DNA from 2 places in the Candidatus Enterococcus lowellii genome. Region 2 is predicted to be linked to the other one. Evidence: predicted binding sites of a transcription regulator. Region 2 holds the regulator's gene; the other holds the start of a gene.
What was found. The regulator HrcA, encoded in region 2, represses chaperone genes, less so after heat shock. The targets are predictions, from matches to a motif close to TTAGCACTCNNNNNNNNNGAGTGCTAA.
Positions count from the first base shown of each region.

Region 1: a site for HrcA is predicted at 5,784-5,810, ahead of groES (co-chaperone GroES). Genes of this name have one in related genera too.

Region 1 is NZ_CP147251.1:1,192,038-1,199,718, forward strand. Features, by position in the region: gene DOK78_RS05805 (two-component system regulatory protein YycI) at 1-358, shown strand, start outside; gene DOK78_RS05810 (MBL fold metallo-hydrolase) at 412-1,218, shown strand; gene DOK78_RS05815 (MurR/RpiR family transcriptional regulator) at 1,266-2,033, shown strand; gene DOK78_RS05820 (PTS sugar transporter subunit IIC) at 2,208-3,503, shown strand; gene DOK78_RS05825 (6-phospho-beta-glucosidase) at 3,527-4,954, shown strand; gene DOK78_RS05830 (CPBP family intramembrane glutamic endopeptidase) at 4,989-5,627, opposite strand; gene groES (co-chaperone GroES) at 5,856-6,140, shown strand; gene groL (chaperonin GroEL) at 6,188-7,681, shown strand, end outside.
Region 2 is NZ_CP147251.1:2,322,169-2,329,849, reverse strand. Features, by position in the region: gene DOK78_RS11305 (HAD family hydrolase) at 239-1,012, opposite strand; gene hemW (radical SAM family heme chaperone HemW) at 1,092-2,255, opposite strand; gene hrcA (heat-inducible transcriptional repressor HrcA) at 2,497-3,537, shown strand; gene grpE (nucleotide exchange factor GrpE) at 3,629-4,123, shown strand; gene dnaK (molecular chaperone DnaK) at 4,173-5,996, shown strand; gene dnaJ (molecular chaperone DnaJ) at 6,165-7,325, shown strand; gene DOK78_RS11275 (hypothetical protein) at 7,623-7,681, shown strand, end outside.

The sequences.
Region 1 (7,681 bases), 1.1 Mb from region 2:
TGATTCTAGTCGCTTAGGAATCACAGTAAGAAAAGAAGAAGACTCCTTAATCGTGGTGAGTTATACACAAACGCATGTGGATAATTTAACACCACTCCGTGAAGCAATGATGTTATATTCAGAAGAAGATGCGGTCAATACGTTATATATCAATAATAAAATTCCAAGCAATTCCACTTTGAAGTGGCAACAGCTTGCCTATACGTTGACGCTTAAAGTTCGTGGGAAAAATGTTTATGTTCCAGCTTGGTTTGTTGCGATTGAAACCCCAGATGAGACGGTTCAAATTGAGCGCGTTAATGCTTTAACAAATCGTATTATCACAAATACTACAGTTCGCACAGTAGAAAATACGTAAAAAGATGGGTATAATAGATTCAATGTTTAAATTTAGAGAGGAAGTCACAGGCAATGGAGAAACAAAACGCATTTCAAATTAGCATCTTAGCAAGTGGAAGTTCAGGAAACTCGTTGTTTATTGAAACCGAGAAGAAAAAAATCTTGGTAGATGCTGGTCTAAGCGGTAAAAAAATTACTTCATTGTTAGGTGAAGTCGGACGAAAACCAGAAGAATTAGATGCTATTTTGGTTACTCATGAGCATCGCGATCATATTCATGGAGTCGGTGTTCTGGCTAGAAAATACAAATTGGATGTCTATGCGAATGAAAAAACGTGGCAAGCAATGTCACCTTTAATCGGTAATGTCGCAGTGGAACAGCAACATATTTTTGAAATGGGGAAAATCTTAACTTTTGGTGATATGGATATCGAAAGTTTTGGAGTATCTCATGATGCGGCTGCTCCTCAATTCTATCGTTTTTATAAAAACGGGAAATCATTTGTCATCCTAACAGACACGGGTTATTGTAGTGATTATCTACGCGGCACGATTCGTGGAGCAGATGCGTATTTAATGGAAAGCAATCATGATCTGGAAATGTTACGAATGGGTGCGTATCCGTGGAACTTAAAACAACGAATCTTAGGTGATCGAGGGCACCTATCGAATGAAGACGGGGCATTAGTGATGACTGATATTCTAACCGATAACACGAAACGGATTTATTTAGGACATTTAAGTCGTGAAAATAATTTGAAAGAATTGGCTCATATGACTATGGAAAATATCTTATATGAACACGGACTAGGTGTAGGTGAAACCGTGCATGTTTATGATACCGATCCAAGTAAAGCAACAGAATTATTTGTCATTTAAAAGAAGGGCGCGAGGCTCTTCTTTTTTGTTCAGAAAGGATAGTTGAGATGTTTGATAACGAAAAAGTGAGGACCTTAAACGAGTTAGAAATGCTGGTTTATGATTATATTTTAAAACATAGAGAAGTTGTAGTAGAAATGTCGATTCGTGAATTGTCTGCGGTATGTCACGTTTCGACGGCAACTATTGTTCGTGTGTGTCACAAGCTAAATTTAGCCGGATTCTCTGAGTTGAAATATGTTATTAAACAAAAAATTGAAACAGATACGTTGTATAATCTGGATTATTTTTATCATGAAACTTCTCAAATCGATACTTTTTTAAAACGTGTGAACCAAGAAAGTTATCGTAAAATCCTAGAGATCGCCATTGATATGATTGTTGCAGCGAATCATATTATTTTTACAGGAATTGGCACTAGCGGCATTTTAGGCATGTATGGTAGTCGTTATTTCATGAATGTTGGTTTGAATTGTTACAGCTTAACAGATGCTTTTGCTCCAGTTTCTCCTCGGTTGCAAACGAACACGTTAATCATTGCTCTGTCGGTATCTGGAGAAACACCAGAAGTTTTAGACCAAATAAAAGAATTTAAACAATACGGCGGAACAATTTTAAGTATTACCAATGATGAGCATTCAACCATTGCTCGTTTTTCAGATTATAATTTATCGTATTATATGCCGGAAGTCTTTTATGGTAGAAGAGACGACTTAAATATTACCACACAAGTTCCTGTTATTACGCTTTTGGAAGTTTTAGCCCAACAAGCCAGTCATAAAATTTATCTTGCTAAAAAAACAGATTCCGAATGAAGAGAGGAATCTGTTTTTTTTATTGAAACATGTTTCAAATTTCTGGTAACTACTTTTTTTTCAAAAATTTTTTGTTTATATTAAGGGATGTAAGCGAATACTTTGTTGGATAATAGTAACAACAGATTTACAAGCAATTATTATAAGTAAAATGAACGAATAGGAGAAATGACAATGAACGATTTTATGAATGAAAGAGTATTACCTCCGATTTTAAAATTTGTTAATACCAAAGCAATCACAGCTTTACGTAATGGGATGTTATATACGATGCCCTTCACTATCGTAGGCTCAATTTTCTTATTGCTTTCTAATTTTCCAGTTACAGCGGTTGCTGATTGGGTAAGAGATTCTGGTTTAGGTGTGTATTTTGACCAAGCATACGGGGCTTCATTTGCCATTATGTCCATTTTTGCTGTCATGGGAATTGCTTACTCTTACGTTAAAAATGAAGGGTTTGAAGGCTTACCAGCCGGTATGATTGGATTAGTTGTTTATTTATTGACAATGCGTTCAACTGTAACCGATGCAGAAGCAGGAGTGACAATTGGTAATGTAATCGATAAAAACTGGACAAGTGGTCAAGGAATGATTAGTGCTATTTTAGTCGGTCTTTTTGTTGGTTGGGGTTATTCATGGTTCTTAAAACGAGATATTCGAATTAAACTTCCTGAACAAGTTCCGGCAAATGTTGCTAATTCGTTTACAGCATTAATTCCAGCAGCCGCGTTAATTACTGTCGCGATGATTGTATATGCTTTGTTTGATGTTTTCATGAAGACCACCGTAGTTGAATGGATTTATGCAGTGATTCAAAGTCCAATGCAAGGTGTGACTGATTCTTTAGGCGGCGCCTTAATGATTGGTTTTTTAACGCCATTTCTTTGGTTTTTCGGAGTTCATGGTTCAACAATTGTTGGTGGAATCATGGGACCAATTTTACAAGCAAACTCATTGGCGAACTCAGAAATTTTAAATTCTGGAAAAGGATTGACGTTAGCAAATGGTGGACATATTGTGACACAACAATTTTATGACCAATTTATCAATGTGACGGGTGCGGGAATGACGATTGGTTTAGTGATGTTTATGGCGGTATTTGCACGTTCTGCTCAATACCGACAATTAGGTCGCTTGTCACTAGCGCCAGCTTTTTTCGGAATTAATGAACCAATTGTTTTTGCTACACCAATTGTGATGAATCCAATTATGGTTGTACCATTTATTTTAACGCCAGTTGTTTCTAGTATTATTACTTATTTTGCTCTATACACTGGATTAGTCCCCTTGTTTACAGCTATTCAAGTACCATGGACAACGCCACCTGTGATTTCAGGCTTTTTAATTAGTGGTTGGCAAGCAGCGTTACTTCAGTTAATCGTTTTAACAATTGGCTTTTTCATTTATTTCCCATTTGCAAGAAAAATGGATCAAATTAATGTAGCACAAGAACGTGGCGAAGAAATTTAATTAAAGGAAAAGGGTGTATAAGTATGTTAAGAAAAGATTTCTTATGGGGTGGCGCAGTGGCTGCCCATCAATTAGAAGGTGGTTGGCAAGAAGGCGGCAAGGGTATTAGTGTGGCTGATGTGATGACTGTAGGAAAACATGGCGTTCCCCGTCGAATTACCGATGGCGTGTTGGCAGGCGAAAATTATCCTAACCATGAAGCCATTCAATTTTACCATCATTACAAAGAAGACGTGAAGTTATTTGCAGAATTAGGATTAAAATGTTTTCGAACATCGATTGCTTGGACAAGAATTTTTCCTAAAGGGGATGAAATAGAACCTAATGAAGCTGGATTACAATTTTATGATGATTTATTCGATGAATGTCTAAAATATGGCATTGAACCAGTCATCACATTGTCGCATTTCGAAATGCCGTATCACTTAGTTACAGAATATGGTGGGTGGCGTAATCGGAAAGTGATTGATTTCTTTGCACGTTTTGCAGAAGTTTGTTTTACACGCTATCAAAATAAAGTAAACTACTGGATGACATTTAACGAAATTAATAACCAAGCAAATTATGTAGAAGACTTTGCGCCGTTCACAAATTCAGGTTTGAAATATGTTGAAGGCGAAGACCGAGAAAAAATTATGTATCAAGCGGCACATTACGAATTAGTTGCTAGTGCGAAAGCTGTTGAAATTGGTCATCGAATCAATCCTGATTTTCAAATTGGCTGCATGATTGCAATGGTGCCAATCTATCCATATTCTTGCGCACCAAAAGATATGATGGCCGCAACAGTAGCCATGCAACGTCGTTATTGGTTCACGGATGTTCATTGTAAAGGCGAATATCCAAGTTATATCGATGCTTATTTTGAACGCAAAGAGTATCAATTAGACCGAACAAAAGAAGACTTAGACTTATTGAAAAAAGGCACAGTTGACTATATTGGTTTTAGTTATTACATGTCATTTGCGATTAAAGACAGCGGGAAAGCACCAACCTTTGATTATGATGAAGCTCGTGATTTGGTGCGAAACCCGAATGTAGAGGCTTCTGATTGGGGCTGGCAAATTGATCCAATGGGCTTGCGTTATGCGATGAATTGGTTTAATGAACGCTATGAACGCCCATTGTTTATTGTTGAAAATGGCTTTGGTGCAATTGACGAAATCGATTCTGTAACGAATCGAGTAGAAGACGACTACCGGATTGCTTACTTGAAAGCTCATATTGAAGCGATGAAGGAAGCTGTGGAATACGACGGAATTGATTTGCTGGGGTACACACCTTGGGGGTTTATCGATTTAGTTTCTGCGGGAACTGGGGAAATGAAAAAACGCTATGGCTTTATTTATGTTGATAAAGACAACGAAGGTCAAGGAACGTTAGCTCGCAGTAAGAAAAAATCATTTGATTGGTACCAAAACGTTATTGCAACGAATGGAGAAGAACTATAAAAAAACCGTCTAGTGTTGAAGCTAGACGGTTTTTTTATTTGGGAAGTTCTATTGATTGTAAAAGTATATTGGCAATAACAACTAAGGTATTCATCCCCACATGCGCTAAAATAGAAGTCCAGATTTTTCCAGTGTTGTAATAGAGTAGACTAAAGAAAAATCCTAAGGCGAAATACAATAACAAATGCCCATCTTGATGAATGAGTGCAAATAAGAACGAGCTGATACTAATTGCTAACCACACATTCAGATATTTTTCAAGAAAACCAGTGATAGCACGACGGAAGACAAATTCTTCCATGATAGGTCCGCCAATCATCACCGCAATGGCAAAAAGAGGTTGCTGTAAAACAATTTGAATAATATTTTGCGTATTTTCAGAAGCAACCTCTTGTCCAAATAATTGTTCGATTTGTAAGACGATATTTTGTAAAAAGATGGCTACAAAAATTCCGCCTAATCCAAATGCAATGACTTTTAACCAATTGCTTTCTTTTCTTTCGAAAGATAGCCATTCATTTTGTTGTAAATATAAGATAACTAAGACAGCTGCTCCTAAAAGATACGCAATCATCGTGGCAAATACTTGATTAGTTGCGGGTAAGAAAGCAGGCGAGAAAAAAGCAGCTGCATAAAATAAAATCGTTAATACACTATATTTTTTTGTGGACATAGAATTCTCCTCTCGTTTATTTACTATTATAACAAAAATAGTGCAGGACAAGTTGTTAAGAAGGAGAGACTTATTTAACCAATTTTGACTTTTATAAAAAAATAATTCAAAAGACTTGCATTCTAGAATGAAAATAAGTAATATTAGTTTTGTAAGTTAGCACTCGATATATGAGAGTGCTAATGACAGCAAATCATAGAGATTAGAAATTAATTGGAGGGATTTATCGTGTTAAAACCATTAGGTGATCGTGTATTGATCGAAGTCGCAAAAGAAGAAGAAAAAACTGTCGGAGGACTTGTTTTAGCATCTGCAGCAAAAGAAAGACCGCAAACAGGAACGGTTGTCGCTGTTGGTGAAGGCCGCGTCTTAGATAATGGGGAACTAGCAGCTGTACCAGTTAAAGTTGGTGACACTGTTTTATTTGAAAAATATGCTGGTTCAGAAGTGAAATACGACGGTAAAGAATATCTGATTTTTTCAGCAAAAGATATTGTTGCAATCGTAGAATAATCAAATAAACATACGCAGTATAAAAAAACTTTGAGGTGAAAAAAATCATGGCAAAAGATATTAAATTCGCAGAAGACGCTCGTTCAGCAATGCTACGAGGTGTAGATAAATTAGCAGATACAGTAAAAGTAACATTAGGCCCTAAAGGTCGTAACGTTGTTTTAGAAAAATCATATGGTTCTCCATTGATTACCAATGATGGGGTAACAATTGCTAAAGAAATCGAATTAGAAGATCATTTTGAAAATATGGGTGCAAAATTAGTTTCTGAAGTTGCCTCTAAAACAAATGATATTGCAGGTGACGGTACAACTACAGCTACTGTTTTAACACAAGCAATTGTTCGCGAAGGTTTGAAAAACGTTACTGCTGGCGCAAATCCATTAGGTATTCGTCGTGGGATTGAATTAGCAACAAAAGCTGCAGTTGAAGAATTACACAATATCTCTTCTATTGTTGACTCTAAAGAAGCAATTGCGCAAGTAGCGGCTGTTTCTTCAGGTAGTGAACAAGTTGGCGAGTATATCGCTGATGCGATGGAAAGAGTTGGTAACGATGGTGTTATCACAATTGAAGAATCAAAAGGAATTGAAACTGAATTAGATGTTGTAGAAGGTATGCAATTTGATCGTGGTTACTTATCTCAATATATGGTAACAAATAACGATAAAATGGAAGCAGAACTAGAAAATCCATACATCTTGATTACAGATAAAAAAATCTCAAACATTCAAGATATCTTGCCGCTATTAGAACAAATTTTACAACAATCAAAACCATTATTAATTATTGCAGACGATGTAGATGGCGAAGCTTTACCAACATTAGTCTTGAATAAAATTCGTGGAACATTTAACGTCGTTGCGGTAAAAGCACCAGGTTTTGGTGACCGTCGTAAAGCAATGTTAGAAGATATTGCTATTTTAACTGGTGGTACAGTGATTACTGAAGATTTAGGTTTAGATTTGAAAGATGCAACAATTGATACTTTAGGTCAAGCAAGCAAAGTAGTTGTTGATAAAGACAATACAACAATCGTTGAAGGTTCTGGTACAAAAGAAGCCATTGAAGCACGTGTTCAAGTTATTAAAAACCAAATTACTGAAACAACTTCTGATTTCGATCGTGAAAAATTACAAGAACGTTTAGCGAAATTAGCTGGTGGTGTAGCAGTAATTAAAGTTGGTGCACCAACTGAAACAGAATTAAAAGAACTAAAACTACGCATTGAAGACGCATTGAATGCTACACGTGCCGCTGTAGAAGAAGGCATGGTTTCTGGTGGTGGGACAGCTTTAGTGAATGTTATCAATAAAGTTGCTGCTCTTGAAGCAGATGGTGATGCTGCAACTGGTATCCGTATTGTTTTACGTGCGTTAGAAGAACCTGTACGCCAAATTGCTGAAAATGCTGGTTATGAAGGTTCAGTAATTATTGACCGCTTGAAAAATGCTGAATTAGGTATTGGTTTCAATGCTGCAACAGGTGAATGGGTAAACATGTTAGATGCTGGAATCGTTGACCCTACAAAAGTAACTCGT
Region 2 (7,681 bases):
AAGATAAAAAACACCTCCTACTAAGTATACTATACTGGATAATTAAGCAATTAGATAAATTGGGAGCCTAAGAGATGCTTTTTCTTAATTCTTTTTTATAGTATAAGCAAAAAAAGCGATGAAATAGGTCTATTTAACAGTAAAATATCCGAACGAGAGAGTGTGCTCCTGTAGTCTAGCAGGATTAGCGCTACTCATTCTAAATCGTTCGGATATTTTTCTCTTGTTTTTACTTACGTTACACTTGTTCAATTATCGGTAAAATTTCTTTTAATGAAGCAACTTCATAAGTAGGCTGCACAGTAACCGGTGTTTGTTGATGATGATTAATCCAAATATTTGACATGTTCGTACGATTCGAACCTAAAATATCTGTCATTAAATTATCGCCTATCATAATTGATTGCTCTGGGGATGCATTAGCTGTCTCAAGTGCAAATTCAAAAATTTTAGGATCGGGTTTACCAACCCCAACTTCACCTGAAATAATAATATGCGCAAAATAAGGCGCAATTTCGGGTGTAATTGCTAGCTTTGTTCGTTGCAAAGAAGGTGAGCCATTTGTCACTAGTACAAGTTGATATTTTTCTTTTAATTGGTCTAATACCGTAAAAGTATCTGAATAGACGAACGGATGTTTTTTACGCTCTACAACAAATTGTTGTGCCAATTGTTTTCCTAAAGCTAAATCCTCAATACCACAAGCTTTTAAACCATTTGTCCAAGCGTCCACTTGATAGGTATGGATTAATTGATGCATTTGTTGAAATTCTTCTCCAGGATCATCGAAGGTTCCCCATAACCCTTCAAAAGGATTAATACCAATCATTTGCGTGAATGCATACGTAGGGTAGCTTTGATATAATTTTGTTGCTTCTTCTCTAACCGCGTTCTCTAATACTTTTGAATCAATTGTGGCAACTGTTTTACAAGTTTCTTGAAATGCAGTTTTAATACTATGTTTGTCCCATAATAATGTATCATCTAAATCAAAAAAAATAGTTGTAATCATCTGTTTTCCCCTTTGTAGAGCCATGATAAGCTACATTCTAGCAAAAATTAATTGAAAAAGAAATCCTTTTTTCAGTCAGTTACTTAGGTAGTAAAAATTTTTCAAAAACTTCATTTCCTATAAAAAGACCTTGCTGCGTCAATTGTATGCGATCATTATTGACCACCAGCCAATTTTTTTCTATTAATTCAGGTAAAATTTTACCGTAGACATCCATAAATGAAACATTAAATTTCTCAGCAAAATATTTTTGAGAAATACCTTCTAATTTTCTCAGTCCCAAAAACATCTCTTCTTCAATTTGATTTTCTTTAGTTAACAGCTCTGTTTCAACAATTGGTAATTGGTTGTCGCGTAAAGGGCGTAAATAATGTTGAATCGGTCCAAAGTTTTTATAGCGCTCATTTTTCAAATAGCCACTGGCACCTGCACCGAAACCATAATAATTTTCATTATTCCAATACACGAGATTATGCTGTGATTCTTTGCCTACAGCAGCAAAGTTACTGACTTCATATTGACGATGACCAGATTTTTCCATGGCTTCGATCGCTTCTTCAAACATTTGACTTTCAACTTCTTGTGAAGGGAGTTCTAAGCGGCCTTGTCGTACCCAGTTCATAAATTGAGTTTTATTTTCTAAAATCAATGAATACATTGAGTAGTGAGGCAAACCCAATTCAATGGCGCGATGTAGCGTATCGCGAAAATCTTCCAACGTTTGTCCAGGTAAAGCGTAGATCAAATCAATGCTGACATTATCAAACTGATTTTTTTCAAGAACGCGAATTGTTTCATACACATCTTCTGCCGTATGTTTACGACCAATCTTTTTTAATAAACGATTGTTAAAGGTCTGCACACCCATAGATAAACGATTGACACCATGATGTTTCATGACTTGTAATTTTTCTTCAGTTAAATCACCTGGATTAGCTTCAACCGTAAACTCTTTCGTTGTGTTGGTTGGCAACAAGTGATGAATACCGGTTAATAAAACATCTAATTGTGTGGCAGATAAAGAAGTGGGCGTCCCACCTCCAATGTAAATTGTTTCAGATTGATCGGTAGGATGGACTTGCAACGTTAGTTCAATTTCTTTTAAAAGTAGTTGAATGTATTCGTCCACAGGTTGCCCTTCTAAAAAAACTTTATTGAAATCACAATAGTAGCAAATGTGTTCGCAAAAGGGAATATGGATATATGCCGATGTATTTTTAACTTGGGGTGTTTCTTCAAACATAAATGTGTTTCCTCCAGTATCACAGGTTCTGTGATCGATTGTATTCGAAAAACAGTGTACCATATTTTATATAAGAGGCGATATGTAGAAGTCTTTAATTTAGTCAAAAAGAAAATTAGCACTCTGTCTAGAAGAGTGCTAATTTTTGAGAGTTTCTTCTTGACTTCTATTTTAAATATGATATATTTATACATGTAGTTAGCACTTGATAGACAAGAGTGCTAATCAAGAGGTGATAAATTTGTTAACAGAAAGACAAGAAAATATCTTGCGTCTGATCATCCAAAATTATACAAATTTAGGCCAGCCAGTTGGCTCGAAAAAATTAATGGAGGATGGCATCGAAGCAAGTTCAGCGACGATTCGTAATGAGATGAAGACGCTTGAAGATTATGGATTACTTGCTAAAACACATTCTTCTTCTGGTCGAGTTCCTTCGATGACTGGTTATCGGTATTATGTCGATCACCTATTGACACCTTCGAAAGTAGGTAACGAAGATGTTGCACTGATTAGGCAGTCTTTTGGCAAAGAATTTCACGAGATTAATGAAATTATTCAACAGTCTGCCAATATTTTATCTACCTTGACAAGTTATACGGCATTGTCGCTTGGACCAGATGTAAAGGATCGAAGGCTAACGGGTTTTCGAATTGTTCCTTTAAACAATCGCCAAGTCATTGCAATTATTGTCACAGACAAAGGAAATGTGGAAAGCCAAGTCTTTTCAATTCCGAAAAACTTAAGTAGTGATGACCTTGAAAAAATGGTTCGTATCATTAATGATAAATTGATTGGGCAACCCCTGATGAATGTTTATCATCGTTTACGAACTGAAATTCCGATGATTCTGCATAAATATTTTCAAACGACTGATGGTGTTCTGGATTTATTTGATGGCATGTTAAATCATATTTTTGAAGAGAAGGTTTTTGTCGGTGGACGGATGAATTTATTGAACTTCGAACACAACCAAGACGTGGAACAATTTAAGTCAATGTATTCATTTATGAAGAATTCAGAAAACTTAAACCAATTGTTAGCACCACGCGATGGCGCCATTCAAATTCGAATTGGCTCCGAACTTGGGGACAACCTATTGAATAATATGAGTATGATTCAGGCAAGTTATGACATTGAAGGACACGGAAAAGGAACCATTGCTTTATTAGGGCCTACGAGTATGCCTTATTCGAAAATGTTTGGTTTAGTCGATGTATTTCGCCAGGAATTAGCTTTAACGTTGGTTAATTATTACCGGTCGTTAGATTCGGTTAATTAGCTAGTTAATCAATAGCATGATTTCAAATAGAAGGGAAGTTAGTCCATTGTCAGAACAAGAAAAAACTTCTGAAGAAATTATTGAAGAAGTAATGGAAACAAACGAAGAAGAATCGACAGAGGAAACAGAAGTTGTTTCTGAAGCCGATGAACTGAAAAAACAATTAGAAGAAACTGAAGACAAATTCTTACGTGCGCGCGCTGAAATCGCAAACATTACGAACCGTAATCGCAACGAAAGAGAATTGTTACAAAAATATCGTTCACAAGATTTAGGTAAAAAATTATTACCTGCCATTGACAATCTAGAACGTGCGATGAACGCGGAAGTAACTGATGAACAAAGTATCAGTTTGAAAAAAGGTGTGGAAATGGTATTAGAAAGTTTACGCCAAGCTTTGAAAGAAGAAGGTATTGAAGAAATTCCAGCTACTGGAGTTGCTTTTGATCCAAATCTACATCAAGCTGTACAAACTGTGCCTGCATCAGATGACTATCCGTCAGATACGATTGTAGAAGTCTTACAAAAAGGCTATAAACTACATGATCGCGTTTTACGTGCAAGTATGGTTGTTGTGGCACAATAATAAAATTTGATAATTTAATTGAAATGAATACACAAAGGAGATCTTTAATATGAGCAAAATTATTGGTATTGACTTAGGTACAACAAACTCAGCTGTTTCTGTATTAGAAGGCGGAGAAGCTAAAATTATTACAAATCCAGAAGGTAATCGTACAACACCATCTGTAGTCTCTTTCAAAAATGGTGAAATTCAAGTCGGTGAAGTAGCTAAACGTCAAGCAGTGACAAATCCTAACACAATTTCATCAATCAAACGTCATATTGGTGAAGCTGGTTATAAAGTAGAAGTAGAAGGTAAAACATATACACCACAAGAAATCTCAGCAATGATCTTACAATACATCAAAGGTTTTGCAGAAGATTATTTAGGTGAAAAAGTTGAAAAAGCAGTTATCACTGTACCTGCTTATTTCAATGACTCACAACGTCAAGCAACTAAAGACGCTGGTAAAATTGCTGGTTTAGAAGTTGAACGTATTGTTAACGAACCAACTGCAGCAGCCTTAGCTTATGGTTTAGATAAAACCGACCGTGACGAAAAAGTATTAGTATTTGACCTTGGTGGTGGTACATTTGACGTATCTATCCTTGAATTAGGCGACGGTGTCTTTGATGTATTATCAACAGCTGGTGATAATAACCTAGGTGGAGATGACTTTGATAACAAAATCATCGATTATATGGTAGCAGAATTCAAAAAAGAAAACGGCATTGACTTAAGTAAAGATAAAATGGCTGTTCAACGTTTGAAAGATGCCGCTGAAAAAGCGAAAAAAGATTTATCAGGTGTAACAAGTACACAAATTAGCTTACCATTTATTACAGCTGGCGATGCTGGTCCATTACACTTAGAATTAACATTAACTCGTGCAAAATTTGATGAATTAACTGCAGATTTAGTAGAACGTACAAAAGTTCCTGTACGTCAAGCATTAAAAGATGCTGGTATTTCTCAATCTGAAATTGATGAAGTTATCTTGGTTGGTGGTTCTACACGTATTCCTGCAGTTGTAGAAGCTGTCCGTAAAGAAACTAGCAAAGAACCTAACAAATCAGTAAACCCTGATGAAGTAGTAGCAATGGGTGCTGCGATTCAAGGTGGGGTTATCACTGGTGATGTTAAAGATGTCGTATTACTTGATGTAACACCACTTTCATTAGGTATTGAAACAATGGGTGGCGTATTTACAAAATTAATTGATCGTAATACAACAATCCCAACAAGCAAATCTCAAGTATTCTCAACAGCAGCTGATAATCAACCAGCCGTAGACATCCATGTATTACAAGGTGAACGTCCAATGGCTGCAGATAACAAAACACTTGGAAGATTCCAATTAACGGATATTCCACCAGCACCACGTGGAATTCCTCAAATCGAAGTAACTTTTGATATCGACAAAAACGGTATTGTAAATGTTTCTGCGAAAGATTTAGGAACTCAAAAAGAACAAACTATTACGATTAAATCTTCTTCTGGTTTATCAGATGATGAAATCGAACGTATGGTGAAAGATGCTGAAGCAAATGCAGAAGCAGATAAAGCTCGTAAAGAAGAAGTTGATTTACGTAATGATGTAGATGCTTTACTATTCACTGTTGATAAAACATTGAAAGAGCTAGAAGGTAAAGTAGATGCCGACGAAGTGAAAAAAGCTGAAGATGCACGTGATGAATTAAAAGCGGCTGTTGAAGCGAACAACATTGAAGAAATGAAAACAAAACGTGATGCGTTGAATGAAATCGTACAAAACTTAACAGTTAAATTGTATGAACAAGCCGCTCAACAACAAGCACAACAAGATCCTAATGCTGCTCAAGGTGGCGCAGATGATGTGGTTGATGCCGATTTTGAAGAAGTAGATAACGACTAACCTCGTTACTTGTGAAAAGCCAAAGTCATCCGCTTTGGCTTTTTCTTCTGGATTGAAGAGATGAAAATAAACATTTTTTCAAAGGATTTTTTCAAAAGGATGTTCCTTCTTTCGGATTTATGATAAAATACGAAAGACTGTTAAAAGCAAGAAAACGGAGGGAAGCCAATGGCAACAAAACGTGATTATTACGAAGTCTTAGGTTTACAAAAAGGGGCTTCGGACGACGAAATTAAAAAAGCGTATCGTAAGCTTTCCAAAAAATACCATCCAGATATTAATAAAGAAGCAGATGCAGAAACGAAATTTAAAGAAGTTTCAGAAGCATATGAAATTTTAAGCGACCCACAAAAACGTGCAGCCTATGATCAATATGGACATGCCGGTACAGATCCAAACTATGGTGGTGGAGCTGGTGGTTTCGGCGGATTTAATGGCGGCTTCTCAAGTGCTGGTGGATTTGGTGGTTTTGAAGATATATTTGAATCATTTTTTGGTGGAGGAGGCCGTACAGTAAATCCTAATGCCCCTCGACAAGGAGAAGATTTACAATATTCAATTAACCTAAGCTTTGAAGAAGCAATCTTCGGCGTAGAAAAAGATATTCAATACAAACGTGATGAAACATGTCATACATGTGGTGGAAATGGCGCGAAACCAGGAACCCAACCTGAAACATGTCATAAATGTCATGGCTCAGGTACAATCAATGTGGAACGTCAAACACCACTTGGTCGAGTAATGAGTCGTCAAACCTGTGATGTTTGTCATGGTACTGGTAAAGAAATCAAAGATGTTTGTGAAACTTGTCATGGCACTGGACATGAAAAGAAAACGCACAGTGTGAAAGTAAATGTTCCTGCTGGAGTAGAAAATGGGCAACAAATGCGTTTAGCTGGTCAAGGTGAAGCTGGTACAAATGGTGGTCCTTACGGTGATTTATATGTTATTTTCTATGTAGAAGAAAGTGATATTTTTGATCGTGATGGTGCGGAAATTTATTATGAATTACCGCTAAACTTTGTCCAAGCTGCATTAGGTGACGAAGTTAACGTACCAACTGTTCATGGCGAAGTTAAACTAAAAATTCCTGCTGGTACACAAACAGGTACTAAATTCCGTCTACGCGGTAAAGGTGCTCCACGTCTACGTGGTAATGGCAATGGTGACCAACAAGTAACAGTGAAATTGATTACGCCGAGAAACTTAAATGAAAGTCAAAAAGACGCGTTACGTCAATTCGCTGAAGTAAGTGGTCAAAAAACAACAGAACAACAACCAGAAGGCTTTTTTGATAAAATGAAAGATGCGTTTGGAAAGAAAAAATAAATAATTTTAGTAGTAGAAAATCTATCTTAAAAATAGATTTTCTACTATTTTTTATAGAGAAAAAGTCTCTGTAGCTAATCTGAAATTAATCTATATGATTTGATTGATGAAGTGAGCGTCATTTCAAGTTTTTTATAACGCTTAGAATATTTTTTTAAACAAACTAACATTTTTGAAAGGTTGATAAATAAAGTAATGTGGTACACTATAATTAAAGATAAAAGAATAATTAGTTATAATTGTGATTTTTTTAACTTACAATTGTTCTCTATCAAATAAATTAAAAGGAGCAAATTTATGGAAACTGTTAGAAATTTAAAAAAGGCTAAAACTTGGAATATGGTCTTATTAGTGTT